DNA from 4 places in the Priestia sp. YIM B13490 genome. Region 3 is predicted to be linked to each of the others. Evidence: riboswitches for the same ligand, from Rfam matches in the RefSeq annotation. Region 3 holds a riboswitch; each other region holds the start of a gene.
What was found. Region 3 has a riboswitch for cyclic di-AMP ahead of ACFX4R_RS24130 (APC family permease). Riboswitches for the same ligand answer to the same signal wherever they lie in the genome.
Positions count from the first base shown of each region.

Region 1: it holds a riboswitch for cyclic di-AMP, as region 3 does, so the genes downstream of both, ACFX4R_RS00205 (APC family permease) here and ACFX4R_RS24130 (APC family permease) in region 3, are expected to answer to the same signal.
Region 2: it holds a riboswitch for cyclic di-AMP, as region 3 does, so the genes downstream of both, ACFX4R_RS01145 (potassium channel family protein) here and ACFX4R_RS24130 (APC family permease) in region 3, are expected to answer to the same signal.
Region 4: it holds a riboswitch for cyclic di-AMP, as region 3 does, so the genes downstream of both, ACFX4R_RS00485 (dicarboxylate/amino acid:cation symporter) here and ACFX4R_RS24130 (APC family permease) in region 3, are expected to answer to the same signal.

Region 1 covers NZ_JBHZOT010000001.1:43,628-47,812, forward strand. The annotation lists gene ACFX4R_RS00200 (N-acetylmuramoyl-L-alanine amidase) at 721-1,767, shown strand; cyclic di-AMP (ydaO/yuaA leader) riboswitch at 1,959-2,099, shown strand; gene ACFX4R_RS00205 (APC family permease) at 2,261-4,087, shown strand.
Region 2 covers NZ_JBHZOT010000001.1:224,318-228,502, reverse strand. The annotation lists gene ACFX4R_RS01150 (TrkH family potassium uptake protein) at 1-867, opposite strand, end outside; gene ACFX4R_RS01145 (potassium channel family protein) at 871-1,530, opposite strand; cyclic di-AMP (ydaO/yuaA leader) riboswitch at 1,655-1,799, opposite strand; gene ACFX4R_RS01140 (carboxymuconolactone decarboxylase family protein) at 1,915-2,373, opposite strand; gene ACFX4R_RS01135 (Lrp/AsnC family transcriptional regulator) at 2,494-2,949, shown strand; gene ACFX4R_RS01130 (peptidyl-prolyl cis-trans isomerase) at 3,224-4,126, opposite strand; gene ACFX4R_RS01125 (S1C family serine protease) at 4,123-4,185, opposite strand, start outside.
Region 3 covers NZ_JBHZOT010000012.1:4,672-8,856, forward strand. The annotation lists gene ACFX4R_RS24125 (VOC family protein) at 414-866, shown strand; cyclic di-AMP (ydaO/yuaA leader) riboswitch at 1,271-1,415, shown strand; gene ACFX4R_RS24130 (APC family permease) at 1,546-3,375, shown strand; gene ACFX4R_RS24135 (NAD-binding protein) at 3,480-3,947, opposite strand.
Region 4 covers NZ_JBHZOT010000001.1:101,110-105,294, forward strand. The annotation lists gene ACFX4R_RS00480 (NAD(P)/FAD-dependent oxidoreductase) at 1-575, shown strand, start outside; cyclic di-AMP (ydaO/yuaA leader) riboswitch at 1,177-1,331, shown strand; gene ACFX4R_RS00485 (dicarboxylate/amino acid:cation symporter) at 1,512-2,747, shown strand; gene ACFX4R_RS00490 (aspartate aminotransferase family protein) at 2,856-4,185, shown strand, end outside.

The DNA of each region.
Region 1 (4,185 bases), on a different contig from region 3:
GTCCGAGAGATCGTTTATACGTTCTCTCGGACTTTTTTTGTTTTTCAAAATGAATAACATTGCGCATATTAAATATCGAACTAAGCTGTTCATAAAACAAGTATAGCTGCCTGTCGTACAATTTACAGGAGGCTTTTTTATGGTTTTGTTAGATACAGGAAAGAATTTGGTTATAAGAATTAAAAAGGATAAGCTTTTTGTCTCATTGAATCTATATGTAAAAGTAGTGTATAACAGATAGAGAGATTGTTTATGTGTTCACTCTGCACTTCAGTATAACTTCAAAGAATTTTCAGCCAGTCGTAGTATCATTAGAAAATACTGTTGGAGAGGAATGGAATGAAAATGCAAGAAGGAAATTTTTTTAAAGGTTTAGTAATAGGCATATTAATCAGCATTCCAATTTGGATTATTCTCATTGTTATAGGCGTTCTGCTTTTTAAATAGGCCCGTTCTCATAATAGAATAGACAAAACTTTCCTTTTAGTGTATACTTCAAATGAAAATGATAATTATTATCATTTAATCAACGAATCAACACTCTGCATATAGCTGTCACTCCTTGAGAGCTATCCCTATTTAATATTCTGTCTACAACGCAGAATAAACCGCTGCCTTTGAGTAGCGGTTCTTTTTTTAGTAAATTTCTACTTAGTAGGCTAGTATACGTAGCACTTTTTGCCCCTATACATATGTTAACAATAAGGAGGGACAAGTAATATGAAAAAAATCTATCTAGATGCAGGACATGGTGGGGCAGATGCAGGAGCAGTTGGAGCGAACGGACTGTATGAAAAAAACTTAGTTTTAAAAATTCAACAATATTTAATAAGCTATTTAAATAGCACCTACAGTGACTTTACGATTAAAACCACTCGTACCACAGATACTTTTTTATCGTTATCTCAGCGCGCTTCTCAAGCTAATTCGTGGGGAGCAGATGTATTTATGTCTATTCACGTAAATGCCGGTGGAGGAACAGGATATGAAGATTATGTTTATAGAAGCGCTAGCAATGCCAGTAAAACGTTTCAATCAATTGTCCACGGCCAAGTACAGCCAACGCTGCTGTCGTATAATCATCCGAATCGCGGTCGAAAATCAGCCAATTATGCGGTGCTTCGCTTAACAAATATGCCCGCAGTACTAACTGAAATAGCCTTTATTGATAACCGCACCGATGCAGCACTTCTCCAAAACGAAGCTTTTTTAAAAAGCATGGGTGAATCGTATGCAAAAGGAATTGCCGTATATTTAAATTTACCTCGTCGTGCAGTTCCAAACCCCAATCCAACACCAACTCCGAATCCATCACCTTCTGAACCAGGTACAAAAACGTATACGATCAAGCAAGGAGATACGCTTTACAGTATTGCACAGAAGTACAACATAACAGTACAAGCGCTTCAAGAAGCGAATACAGGGCTTTCTGATCCTTTAACACTACAGGTTGGAAAAACAATTGTTATTCCTTCAGGGACTTCACCAAACCCATCTCCAACACCGTCCCCAACTCCACCTTCGGAACAATATCCACTTCCAAATGGAATTTTAAAACAAGGTGATTCTGGAGAAGCCGTGAAGCAGCTTCAAAAAGCATTAAACGCGGTGAATTTTAAAGTAGGTTCAGTAGACGGAATATATGGAGTTCAAACGAAAGATGCAGTCAGACGTTTTCAGCTTGTGTATCTTCCTTATGATGTGGATGGCATTTATGGTCCTCAAACGAAAAACAAGCTAGCAGCCGTTTTAAAAGCAAAAAGTTAAAGCAAAAAGGTCTTCTGTAAGCGGGCAGAAGACCTTTTGTTTTTCTGTTAAAAGCGCCTTAAGCACTATTTTATGGTTTGCGTAAAATAATGCTTTACAAACCATTTGTACGGGAGTATATTATCTAAGAACAAAGGATAGTTATGAAAGAAACATGTTATCGATCATACCCTTTAACCGAAAATTATATTGACCTGTTATCGCTTAATTCGTCAGAAGTGGGGGACCCAAATTTGTGCATTGTCACTTGGGGTGAATCCTTTTTTAAAGGTAGGGCTACTCTCATAGCCCGAATCCGACAGCTAACCCCATAAGCGTTTTGGAGAGGAGGTTTAAGCTGTGTAAAAACGCTGAGAACCCTTAGTGTTTTTTTTGTGCGCTTTTTTAACATAAAAAGGTATTTTTAAGGGATAATATCACTTATTCGTGAACTTGTAACGGAGCTTAGCAACGACAGTAAATAGTAGCTAAGCAATCATCGGAGGGAAATTACGTGAACTATTCAGTTCTCAAACGATTATTGATTGGAAAGCCGCTTAAAACAAAAGAGTTAGGCGATCAAAAGCTTAGTAAGCTTAAAGCGCTGGCTATTTTATCATCAGATGCCTTATCTTCAGTGGCTTATGGAACAGAACAAATTTTGATTGTACTTGCAACAGTCGGCGTCCTTGCCTATTGGTATTCGATTCCAATTGCGCTTGGGGTATTGGTTCTGCTCACGGCTTTAATTCTTTCATATCGCCAAATTATTTATGCGTATCCGCAAGGCGGAGGAGCTTATATTGTTTCGAAAACCAATTTAGGAGAAAATCCTGGACTTATCGCTGGAGGATCACTGTTGGTGGATTATATTTTAACAGTTGCTGTGAGTGTTTCAGCAGGAACGGATGCCTTAACTTCGGCTTTTCCAACGCTGCATCATTACAATGTAGTAATTGCGTGTTTGCTGGTGATTTTTATTACCGTCTTAAATTTACGTGGTGTAACAGAATCCGCTTCCGTATTAGCTTATCCGGTTTATTTATTTGTTATTGCTCTTATTTTGTTAATAGCGGTAGGCTTGTTTAAAATAGCGACAGGTCAAGTTTCACCTGAGCTGCATCCCTCTCTCGGTACAGTAGTGCCAGGTATTAGTTTGTTTTTATTATTAAAAGCTTTTTCGTCAGGCTGTTCAGCATTAACAGGTGTAGAAGCTATTTCAAATGCAGTGCCTAACTTTAAAGAGCCAGGTGCAAAAAATGCTGTTCATACATTAATGCTGATGGGCGGTATTTTAGCCGTTTTATTTTCTGGCATCACGTTTTTAGCTTATTGGCTTGGCATTTCTCCAAAAGCAGATGAAACGGTTGTATCACAAATTGCATCGAGTGTGTTTGGACGAAATGGATTTTATTATTTTATTCAAGGCACAACAGCTCTAATTCTAGTGCTAGCGGCGAATACGGGCTTTTCAGCTTTCCCTTTGCTGGCTGTCAACTTATCGTCTGATAAATACATGCCAAGAATGTTTCAAATTCGTGGCGATCGACTAGGCTATTCAAATGGAATTGTGACCCTTGGAATTGCTTCTATTGTCTTAATTGTAGCTTTTAAAGGAGCGACTGAACAATTAATTCCTCTTTATGCAGTCGGGGTGTTTATTCCATTTACGCTTTCTCAAACAGGCATGATTGTCAAATGGCTTAGAGAAAAGCCGGCCGGCTGGCAAGGGAAGCTAACCATTAACTTAATTGGTGCCCTCATTACCTTAACTGTGCTAATTATTTTGTTTACAACGAAGTTTTCACAAGTATGGTCCGTGCTCATTTTCTTACCGGTTATTGTCTATATTTTTCATCGCATTCATACGCATTATGAAGCGGTAGGAGAGCAGCTTCGCATTAAGCAAGGAGAAAAGATTGGAAAGCTTGAAGGAAGTGTGGTCATTGTTCCTGTAGCAGGAATGACAAAGGTAGTAGAAAATTCATTAAATTATGCAAGAACGATTGGCGATACCGTTATTGCAGTGCATGTGGCCTTTGATAGAGAAAGCGAAAAGAGAATGGAAGAGAAGTGGGAGAAGTGGCAGCCTGATATTCGTATTGTTACGTTTCATTCTCAATACCGCAGCTTAGTGCGGCCGCTGTTTCGATTCATCGATATGGCTGAGGAAAAAGCCCGGGAAAATAACATGGCCATTACGGTCGTTATTCCGCAATTCATTACGAAAAAAAGCTGGCAAAATATTCTTCACAATCAGTCCAGTCTGCTGTTAAAAGCACATTTGCTTTACCGTAAAAATGTAATTGTTACAACTGTACCGTACCGTTTTAAAAAATAATGAAACATGACTAAAAACCTCCAACTTGTATGTTGGAGGTTTTTAATTTTTAAATTCACATACACTAACCGTAATCGAATCTCATCAAAGGCGCAAAC
Region 2 (4,185 bases), on a different contig from region 3:
AAATATAGTGGAATCATGCAAACTTCCTATATCGATACTATTAAAACCTGCTGTACGTGTCGTTACAGCTTGAAAATAAGATGCCCACACTTTGTCTCCTAATGACAAACTTCCGAGCGTATGTGGATTGCTGTACTCCAAGAAAAAAATAAAAAGCATGGCAACCACGTTAATCGCAAACGTGCTGATGATCATAATTTTCGAATGCAGCGTTAGCTTTTTATAGGATTTTTTTACCCACATATCTGCAAGGACGGTAAACCCTAATCCACCGATAATGAACAAAAAAGAAATCGTTATGTTAATAATGGGATCTCCTACATACTGAACCAGGCTGTCAGATAATAGTCCGAACCCTGCGTTATTAAAAGCCGAAATCGAATGAAACAAGCTAAAGAACAGCCCCTTAGACCATCCGAACTCCGGAACCCAGCGTATCGCTAGAAAGATAAGTGCAACAAACTCAATTAAAAATGAAAAGATAAACAGTCTTTTAACTAGCAGGACAACTCCGCCGATGCTCGTTTGATTTAATGCCTGCTGAACGAGCATACGCTCTTTAAATCCAATTTTTTTACCTAGCATCATAAAAATCAACACGGCAAATGACATAATGCCAAGACCGCCTATTTGAATTAACAGCATAATAATCGTTTGACCAATGACGGTAAAACGCGTACCTGTATCTACGACAGCTAAGCCGGTTACTGTCATCGCGGAAGTAGACGTAAAAAGGGCGTCTACCCACCGGATGGGCTCAGTAGTAGAAACAGGCATCATCAATAGAAGAGCACCTATAATAATTCCTCCGCCAAAAATGGAGACAAGCAGCTGCGGAGGGGTGAGTTTAATGATTTGTTTTTTCATAAGTTAAACTCCTTCTTCTTCAAAACGGTTCAAATCGCGATTATGTCCGATAACAATTAGCATATCTCCTTGTTCAATTATTTCATGCGCGGTAGGCGAAATCACCATTTCCCCGTCTTTTCGCTGAAAGCCGATAATGTTGCAGCCGTACTTGGCACGAATGTTCAAATCAAACAGCGTTTTATTATGAAGTTTCTTAGAGGCCACAATTTCGACAATACTATAATCCTTTGACAGTTCAATGTAATCAATGATCTTTTCTGACACCACGTGATGAGCAATACGCTTAGCAATATCGCGCTCAGGATGAATGACTTTGTCCGCTCCTATTTTCTCCAGCACCTTTTGGTGATACATATTTACTGCTTTTACCCATACTTGCTTAACGCCCATATCTTTTAAAAGCATCGTTGCGAGCACGCTCGCTTCGATATCATCCCCAAACGAAATAAGAGCATGATCAACATTGCGAATACCTAGCCCCTTTAAGCTAGCTTCATCAATTGCATTCGCCTGCACAACATATGTAGCTGAGTTGCTAAATTTATTTACTACCTCCTGATTGCGGTCAATAGCGAGCACATCCACATCCAGATTAGCAAACTCTTCAACCAAACTGCCTCCAAAACGACCTAATCCCAATACAGCAAACTGTTTTTTCATAATGTATTTATTCCTTTCTTCAACTGCTGTGTGTTCTCTTAGCTTATACTTTTTCTAAAAAATTACATCTTTTTCTTAAAAAAAGCGCAAAAAAACACAGGAAGGCTCCTGTGTTTTTTCACACTCTTCCCCCTCAAAACGCTTGCGAAGTTAGCTGTCGGGTTCGGGTTTTAAGAGTAACCCTACCTTTTTAAGGATTCACCCCGGAGCACAATATGTGCGTAAATAATGGGTCCTCCGCTCCGTAATGGATTAAGCGATTTTTATTCAAATGTCTATGATCTATTTTTTAGAATAATCGATTCGATTCATGATACATTTCACTTCACGAAAGCTATCTTACTCCTGTGGATTTTGTCTGTCAAGATATTTTTAGGGAAGACCTCACTTGCCCTGCAAGCTGCAAAAATCGTATAAATCTAAACTGACAATCATTTTGTGAAATTGATCAAATAAATTAATAACAGCTAAAAGCTCTAACAGCTGCGTATCACTGTAAAATTTCTTTAATTGATTCATATCAGCATCCGTCAACTCCTTTGGACGCACCCGGTATACATCAATAAATCGAAACAGCAGGCGATCTTTTTCTTCCAGCTCTTTTTCTCTTAACACTTTTTGATTAAGCGTCTCATCGCCTACATATGACATGCTCATACACGTCTCACAGCCGTTAACACCTGCTAGATAAAGCCTTATTTTTTCCTTAGTCTCTTTTTCTACTATATCGCTGTTCCAAAGCGTGTCGTAAAGCTCATCATACAATCTTTTTACATGCGGAATTAAATTCAATGCTTTTTCAAAATTTGTTCCCTCTTCGTTTGCTAACAAAACTCTTGCCATTTTTCACTCACTCCTTTTTAATTATTATAGTAAGAAAAATGGAAATTTCAGATTACATATAAAACATCTTATCGACTATTACTAATCAAATGAAACGTTAATGAGAAAGAAGGTTTTCAATTGAAAATTGATGAAATTGATTTATCGATTTTGCAGGCGCTGCAGCAAAACAGCCGCCTTTCCTTACGAGAGCTAGGAAAACAAATTAATTTGTCTCCTCCTTCGGTGGCAGAGCGAGTAAGGCAGCTAGAGAGCTTTGGCGTTATAAAAGGGTATACGATTGATATTGATTATGAAAAGCTGCATTTGCCCGTGTCGTGTTTTATTGAAGTAACGATGAAAAACGGAGAGCACGAGCGTTTTAAACGATTTATTTCTCAGTATCCCTACGCTTTATTCTGTGAACGCATCGCCGGGCAAGCCTGCTTTATTACAAAGCTTCAGCTTCCTCACCTGCACATACTCGAACAATTTATTAACGAAATTACACCTTATGCCAAAACGATTTCACACATCGCCCTTTCTCACGTAGAGATGGCTCCTGCATTATTGAGTCATTTAAAAGATGAAAAGTGATTGAAACGTAACGAAAAAATCCGAACGAATCATCGTTCGGATCTTCTTTCCATTACACTACTTTTGTCCCAGCCTCTTTTATTCGTCCAACAGCATAAAAAATAACCCTCCAAAGCTGGAGGGTATAAATTTTCCGAATAATGAAAGTTTTACAACTTCATTTTATCAGGTGCCGGCATTTCTGTCTACTTAAAAATGTAAAAGAGCTCTCTATTAATAGAAAGCTCTTTTACCTGCTTGTTTTTTGAAAACAATCAATCTATATAAAAGGAAACTACCTAAGGCTGAACGTCACGTGAAACCTTGGCAGTTGATCCTGGATATACCGGTTGATATGATTCAAAACAAGTTCTTTCATCATTTCTTCTTTGACTTCTGATTCCGTTTTTTTATCTTTTTGTTTTAAAATAAGAATATAATAAACTTTACCCATTTTAATGGGCTCACTACTCTCTCCGATGTGCTGTTTTTTTAAAACATCTATAAAAGAAGGAGATAGACTTGAAAGCTTTAGATTATCAGCATTCTCTATTTTGCTCACTGTCTGGAATTCAGCATATTTTTTTTGAACGTCCTGAAGCGATGTTCCCTTTTGCAGTTCAGCCGCAGCGGCAGCGGCATCATGTAAAGTGGAAAAAGCCAGCTGCGTAAAAGATACGCGCGTTAGATCGTTTTCAATACGTTTATAGTAAGCAGTTAGTTCATCAGACGTAATTTGTTTGCGGAAATATTCTTCTAATTTAAACTGATTCGTTAGCTGGTTGGTTACATCACTGGAACGAATATTTAACACTTCATAACCTTGTTTTCTTGTATCCTCGTCATATGAGCGTTTAATTTGCTTCCACATATCCTCAACTTGTTTTTGTACTTTATCGCTTGTCTTTAGATGGGAAATTAAGATTTTTTGCATAACAAGCTGCCGCAATAACTCTTTGCGGTAGCTTGTATCATTTAGAGGAGCATCTGGATTTAAGAACCCTTCAACGGCTAAAAAACGGTTGAATTCAGCTCCTGTCACCTTGCCTCCCTCATACGCTTCCAGTTCTTTGGTAGAAGATAGCTGACTAATTTCTACAGAAGGAAACATCGTGTTTGAATGCTTCCCTCCGCAGCCGGTTAAAAATCCGAACGCTGTTAATACTGCTAGCAGCAGCTTTAACGGTGTTGAACTCATCCATTGTTATCCTGCTGTTCTGAAAGCTTCAGAGAAATAGTTTGTTTTTTTCCATTTCG
Region 3 (4,185 bases):
TTCTTGTATTATTAAAGTTTTATCATTTACTCTAAGAGACGACAAAATCGTTCCTTTTCTACAATGTATATACAATATACAACAAATATGGCCTAGTGACAGGTAGAAATATTTTGTGGGGAAGGCGAAGTTGTTTTACCGAATAGCAACTATGGTATCGAATTTTTGAAACTATTTAAACATGATGGCATTCACGAAATAAGGTTGGCAAATATTCCAATAGTAGAAGGTTTAAGAGGTTTATGAAATGTTGTTCGTTAACGAGATATTATATGACATATCCGAAAATCTAGTTTCACATTTCCCTATATTGTGACAAGGTGTTTTTTGTTTGAAAGGGATTTGAAACTTTTTAATAGAATAATTATGAAGATGGTCAGATAATAAATTTTTACACATAAGGAGATAAAACTATGGCAAAAAACAACTTACTAAGAATGGACAATGTCAGCATCGTTGTAGAATCCCTTGATGACGCAATTTTTTTCTTTGAGGAGATTGGCTTGAACCTCGAAGGGCGAGCCACTGTCGAAGGTGAATGGGCTGGTCGCGTAACCGGATTGGGTTCTCAGTGCGTAGAGATTGCTATGATGGTTACCCCAGATGGCCACAGCCGACTTGAACTCTCGCGATTTCTCACCCCACCTACTATATCAGATCACCGGACTGCTCCTGTAAACGCCCTCGGTTATCTACGCGTCATGTTTACCGTTGAAGACATTGACGAAATGGTATCGAGACTCACTAAGTATGGTGCTCAGCTCGTTGGCGAAGTGGTTCAGTACGAGGACTCGTATCGGCTCTGCTACATTCGTGGAATCGAAGGACTTCTAATCGGTTTGGCAGAACAACTCGGTAACAAATAAGTAAGTGACATTTTATAAAAAGCCTTTACTGAAATATACATTACTGAAGTAAAAATATTCGAAGAAAATTTCTATTCAATAAAAGGGCGCAATTCACCTGTAAAGGTTCTTTTGCTGGCTCACTTCCGGAAAGAGGTATTATGTTAACTAACTTTGTATAGAGTATACAGCTAAAAAAGAAAAACCTACCTTTGCAAGATGGAGGTAGATTTTTCTTTAATCATGTCGGATTTTTGATTCTTTAATGAATCTTGAGTAGTTTGCTCAAGATATCAAAATTTATTTATCTACATAAAAGAAAAAAACAAATTATATGAAAATTAATTTTAGTTGAAACTGCTCTTTACAAATGTAAAATTCAGGCGTATAGTACCTAGCATACATATATGATCTTGCTATTTTCATACCTTTTATCGCTTAATCCACTAAGGAATGGGGGACACATTTTTGTGTGCACTTGCACTTGGGGTGAATCCTTCTAAAAGAAGGTAGGGCTACTCTAAAGGCCCGAACCCGACAGCTAACCTCATCAGCGTTTGGAGAGAAGGTTTGCTTTTATTTTTCCTGAAAAGAACACTAAGCAGAACCTTAGTGTTCTTTTTTGTGTTTTTTTCTGAGATAGGGAATGATGAGAGTAAACTAATATAGGTAAATGGCAAAGGTTTCAGGAGGAGTTTAGATGAGTTATTCATCCCTAAAACGTTTATTAATTGGGAGGCCACTTAAATCAAAAGAGTTAGGTGAACAAAAGCTAAATAAGGTCAAGGCATTAGCTATTCTTTCATCCGATGCACTTTCATCCGTGGCGTACGGCCCAGAACAAGTCTTAATTGTGCTTGCCACAATTGGGATGATAGCATTTTGGTATTCAATACCTATCGGTATTGGTGTACTTATCCTTTTAACGGCACTTATCCTTTCTTACCGACAAATTATTTATGCCTATCCAGAAGGTGGCGGCGCTTATGTTGTATCTAAACATAACCTTGGAGAGAATGCAGGGCTTATTGCTGGTGGGTCTCTGTTAGTAGATTATATTTTAACCGTATCTGTAAGTATTTCATCTGGAACAGATGCATTAACGTCGGCTTTTCCTGTTTTACATGATTATAAGGTCATTATTGCTTGTTTATTAGTTATTCTTATTATGATTTTAAACCTAAGAGGGGTAACAGAATCAGCTTCGGCTTTAGCCTACCCTGTGTATTTATTTGTTCTTGCATTGGTTCTTTTAATAGGAGTAGGCATATGGAAAGTAGCCACTGGGCAGGTCTCTCCTGACGTTCATCCGGCTATTGGAACTGCAGTGCCAGGAATTAGCTTATTTTTACTACTACGAGCTTTTTCATCAGGATGTTCAGCCCTTACAGGCGTAGAAGCTATTTCAAATGCTGTAACCAACTTTAGACAACCAGCTGCAAGAAATGCGGTACGTACGCTTGTTGCAATGGGTATTATTTTAGCAATTTTATTCTCAGGTGTCATGTTCTTGGCTTATTGGTTTGGAATTGCACCTAAAGCAGAGGAGACGGTGGTTTCGCAGCTTGCTTCCCAAGTGTTGGGACGAAATGGTTTCTATTATTTTGTTCAAGGTACAACAGCTTTAATTTTAGTTTTGGCTGCCAATACAGGCTTTTCAGCTTTTCCTTTACTGGCTGTTAACTTAGCTGTAGATAAGTATATCCCGCGTATGTTTACGATACGTGGTGATCGTTTGGGCTATTCAAATGGAATTGTGACCCTTGGAATTGCCTCTATCTTGCTTATCATAGCGTTTCACGGTAATACAGAACGGTTAATTCCTTTATATGCTGTTGGCGTATTTATTCCATTTACATTATCCCAAACGGGGATGATTGTTAAATGGTTAAAAGAAAAGCCAGCTGGCTGGCAGGGAAAATTAGTGACCAATTTTATTGGAGCTTTTATTAGTTTCACGGTACTGATTATTTTCTTTACAACAAAATTCTCACAAGTATGGGCTGTTTTAATCTTCTTACCTCTTATCGTCTATGTATTCCACCGTATTAAGAACCATTATGAAGAGGTAGGAAAGCAACTTCGTATTATGCCAGGAGATAAAGAAGCATTAGCATTAGAAGGAAATGTAGTCATTATACCAGTCGCAGGCTTAACAAGGGCTGTTGAGAATTCCATTAACTATGCAAAAATTATTGGAGACACAGTAATTGCGGTCCATGTGGCATTTGACCGTGAAAGTGAAAAGAGAATGGAAGAGATATGGAACGAAAGATATCCTGATATACGCTTAGTTACATTCTACTCACAATATCGAAGCTTAGTTGGACCTCTTTTACGCTTTATTGATCGTGTAGAAGAGCGAGCTGATGATAGTCATATGGCTGTCACCGTGTTAATTCCGCAATTTATCACAAGAAAAAGCTGGCATAACGCATTGCATAACCAGTCAAGTTTATTACTAAGGGCACACCTTCTTTATCGAAAAAATGTCATTGTGACAACATTGCCTTATAAATTTAAGAAATAAAAAAGCAAACCCCTTTTCATATGTATGAAAAGGGGTTTAATTCGATCATTCATCTTATATTAAGAAAAACAGATGACATTTAGAATAACCGACACTACATCAGCTTAATTAAGCATTTCTTTACTGAATAATTTATCGTACATAAGATGACTTATTGGTAAACTTCTGTGAATGATTTGATCAGCACCTGCATGCCTTGCATTTACAATCTGTTTAGAAGTTAAAATTTCAACAACACTGTAAATGGAAGGATTCTGCCCTTTACTAGCTATAAGCGATATGAGAGATTGTAAATCAGCTTCCTCCTCTGTTTGGTGTGCATTAGCTGTTATAAGTATTGTTGTTGCGTACTTTATGTTTGCCTTTACTAATGTCTGTGAATCTGTTGGATCTCCCTTAATAAAATAGACATACTGAGATAAGACTGAAGGTGTTTCTAGTGTATTATCAATCAGGACGATTTCATTTAGAAACAAAGACTCTTCAAGGTAAGTAAAAAGGGTTCTAACTCGTTCATTCCAACCAATGATAATAAAATGATTATTTCCTTTATATATAAAATTATCTCCCATTAAAGCACTCTCCTTTAAAATCATAAGGCATATAAAATAATTAAAGAGTGATTCACAAACTTAGTTTCAAATACGATGAGTGGTACTAACTTAATACGTCAGAAAGAACATACCCAACATATTCTACAGTGTAATTGATTAAAAATCTCTATCATTATTATCTCCTGTTTTTTTGAAGATAAACTAGATAACATCATTGACCAATTTATACGTTTAATGCATCACTTGTTACAATAAC
Region 4 (4,185 bases), on a different contig from region 3:
TGTTAGCAAATGGACACGCATACAAAGATCCGAAGCTTGGAAGTCAAAATACGAACTTTGCGCTGCTTGTTTCTCATAAATTTTCGGATCCATTTGATCAGCCGAACGAATATGCGCACGAAGTATCAAGATTAGCTAATATGCTGTCAAACGGGGGCTTAGTTGTTCAAAAGTATGGAGATATTTTAAAGGGCCGTCGTTCAACAGCGACTCGAATTAAAGAAGGCTTTTTAGAACCAACGTTAAAAGAAGCTGTACCTGGTGACTTGGGCTTAGTGCTTCCTTATAATACGATGAAAAGCTTAATTGAAATGACAGAAGCACTGGATCATGTAACGCCTGGGTTAGCATCTGAACATACGCTATTTTACGGTGTGGAAGCGAAATTTTACTCCGCCCGTCCGAAGTTAAACGATAAGTTTGAAACTGAAATTTCTGGTTTATACGTGGGAGGAGACGGAGCTGGTATTACGCGAGGGCTCGCGCAGGCAAGTGCGTGCGGTGTGTGGGTAGCGCGTGACATTGTTGAAAAATTAAAGAATCGCAAAGCAAGTTCTGAACCTGTTACTGTATAAAAAAAGAGGCCGTCACGGCCTCTTTTTTTTATGTGTTAAATAACGAGAGCGACTAAGTAAAAAGTAAAGAACTTGTACCGCTCCAACTCCGATAGTTTTATATGATAATTACCCGCTCTTTTTTTAAAAGTATGACAGAATCCATCCTTCTATCGTGAACAGAATTAAATACAATAAGGCGAATTGATAATGTCCATTTCTTTGCATCAATAAATTCAGTGAAATTTTAGGGAGGGTATATCAAGCAATACAAGGATAAAATCAACAGTTGAAAAGAGTTATTTTTTGATGAGTAAAATATTTATGAAAGCAATAAAGTACACGGATATTAGAATAATTATGCAAATTTATGAATGGGAGTTAATGAGAAGAAAGTTCACTTTGCAAACTATTTTTTGAATTAATTTTTTATCCATTAGATTGTAAGTCTTGTTAAATAAGTATTTGTGGTTTATTGAAATATAATGTAAAAATTTTAAAATATAACAATTATCAACTTTTTATGATAAAATCATGCATTATTCTTGAATAAAAACTTGACAGAAACATATAAAATGAATTTTAATTAAAGTAACAATTATTATCATGCAAAAATATTAAAGAAAATTATTTGCTTAATCTCTTTTGTTTTATAAGAGAACGGGGGACCCATATTTGTGCGTAATGTACTTGGGGTGAATCTTGAATGAATCAAGTAGGGTAACTCACGTACCCGAATCCGACAGCTAACTCCGTAAGCATTCAGTGAGGGAATAACAGGTCTATGACACCATGATATTCTCATGGTTTTTTGTATAGCTAAAAATATTCCTAAACTATTAATCTGAAAATTTTTAATATATTGTATATTTTGAGTGTTATCGTTCTCAATGCATGGTAAAATAAGTATAGTAGTTAGAATCATTCTAATATAATTTATTTACGGGAGGTAAATCTATGAAGCTATCGACAAAGATCATTATCGCGCTAATTGCTGGTGCTGTTGTAGGAGTGTTAATTAACGCTTTTGCTCCAAGTGCTTTTGCTCCGCTGGACAAGTACTTGTTTACACCGCTTGGCCAAATTTTCTTAAGCTTAATTAAAATGCTTGTTGTACCAATTGTGTTTTTCTCTATCACGTTAGGTGTAGCAGGTTTAGGAGATCCTAAAAAACTAGGAAGAATCGGGGCTAAAACAGTTTCGTACTTCCTAGTGACAACAACCGTTGCTATTGTAATTGGTTTATTATTAGCATTTGTTATTAAACCAGGAACATTTGGATCTTTTGATACAAAAAACGCTTCTTTTGAAGCCGAAAAAGCACCGCCGGTTGGAGAAACATTCTTAAATATGATTCCAGTCAATCCAATTCAAGCGATGGCTGAAGGGAATATGCTTCAACTTATCGTTTTCTCTATCTTTATCGGTTTTGGTATAACGATGCTTGGAAGTAAAACAAAAGGGCTTTACAATTTACTTGAGCAAGGCAATGAATTGATGATGTACCTTGTGAATCTAGTGATGAAGTTTGCTCCTTACGGAACATTTGGGCTTCTTGCAACAGCGGTCGGAAGTCAAGGCTGGCAGGCAATTAAAGCGATGGGGCTGTACATGATTGTAGTCGTGCTCGCACTGTTTATCCATTCAATCGTAACATATGGGGGATCAGTCGCTCTTATGGCCAGACGTAACCCAATTGAATTCTTTAAAGGTTTTGCTCCTGCGATGACAGTTGGATTCAGTACATCAAGCAGTAATGCAACGCTTCCGATTTCAATGAATGTGGCTCAAAAAAATCTTCGTGTCCCGGAGTCCATCAGCAGTTTTGTTCAGCCGTTAGGTGCTACCATTAACATGGATGGAACGGCAATTATGCAAGGTGTAGCGACTATTTTTATTGCACAAGTATACGGCGTTGACCTGTCGCTGGGTGCTCTTGTGACGGTTGTATTGACAGCGGTGCTTGCTAGTATTGGTACAGCAGGTGTGCCTGGAGTTGGTCTCATTATGCTAGCAATGGTATTGAGTTCGGTTGGTCTGCCTGTAGCAGGTATCGGATTGATTATTGGAATTGATCGCTTGCTTGACATGCTTCGTACATCTGTAAATATTACGGGAGACGCTGCGTGTGCCGTTATTGTGGCTGAGTCAGAAGCAAAGCGTATCGATAAATCTGTAACGCAATCAGCTTAATAAGCGTAAAAGCTCTAGCTATATGCTAGGGCTTTTTTTATTGGCAAGAAACTCTTCGTTTCAGCATACAGTTTAATAAGAGTGTATGTTTGAAAGGAGAGTGCGGAAATGAATAAAACTCATGTAATAAAGCCGCTGCTCGACGACGACTACCCAGTTATTTCATATGGAAAAGGAATTTATTTGTACGACCAAGATGGAAAAAGGTACATAGATGCTTCGTCGGGGGCAGTTACAGCAAGTATTGGACACGGCGTAAAAGAAATTATTGATGCGATGACCGATCAGGCACAGAAAGTTGCGTTTGTATATCGGTCGCAGTTTACAAGTGATCCAACAGAAGCCTTAGCTAAGAAACTATGTGAATTAAGCAGCAATCATTTCCAGTGGAGCTTTTTTGTTAACAGCGGGACAGAAGCGACTGAAACGGCTATGAAAACGGCAATTCAGCATTTTCAAGAGCAAGGAAAGCCAACCAAAACAAAGGTTTTGTCACGCTGGATGAGCTATCACGGTATTACAATAGGAGCTCTGTCTATGTCAGGGCACGTTGGAAGACGAAAACGCTTCTCGTCTTTGCTTGAAGATTATCCTTCGGTTTCGCCTCCTTATTGCTATCGGTGTCCATTTCATCAAACCTATCCATCTTGTAATCTTGCTTGTGCACGCGAATTGGAAACAGTTATCAAACGAACCGGCCCTGAACATATTGCTGCTTTTATTACAGAGCCCATTGTAGGAGCAGCCGGAGCAGCGCTTACACCTCCTCCCGGTTATTATGAAGTGATAAGAGAAATTTGCGATAAATATGATGTGTTATGGATTGCGGATGAAGTCATGACTGGAGTTGGGCGTACAGGCGTGATGTTTGCGTATGAGCACTGGGGAGTTAAACCAGACATCATGACGCTTGGAAAAGGAGTGGGAGCAGGATATACACCAATAGCCGTTACGTTAGCTAGCAGCAAAACGATTGAACCTATCATGAACGGATCCAAATTAATTATGAGCGGACATACGCTAAGCGCTAATCCGCTGTCATCCGCTGTAGGGATAGCTGTTTTAACCTATATTGAAAAGCATGATCTTGTTCAAGAAGCAGCGCTGAAAGGAGACTATTTAGTAGGGGAATTGAAGAAGCTTCAACTTCTTTACCCTATCATTGGTGATATACGTGGCAAAGGCTTACTAGTTGGTCTTGAGCTTGTGCAAAATCCAAAGACGAAGGAGCCTTTTTCATCTTCGGAAAATATGACGGCACGCGTAATAAGTAAAGCCCAAAAAAATGGTCTTCTCCTTTATCCTTCACAAGCAGGAACAGACGGAGTAGAAGGAGACGGTATTATTATTGCGCCACCATTTACGATTACTCATCGTCAGCTTGATGAAGCGGTCGATCTGCTTTCGAAAACATTGCATGAAGTGCAAAATGAAAAAC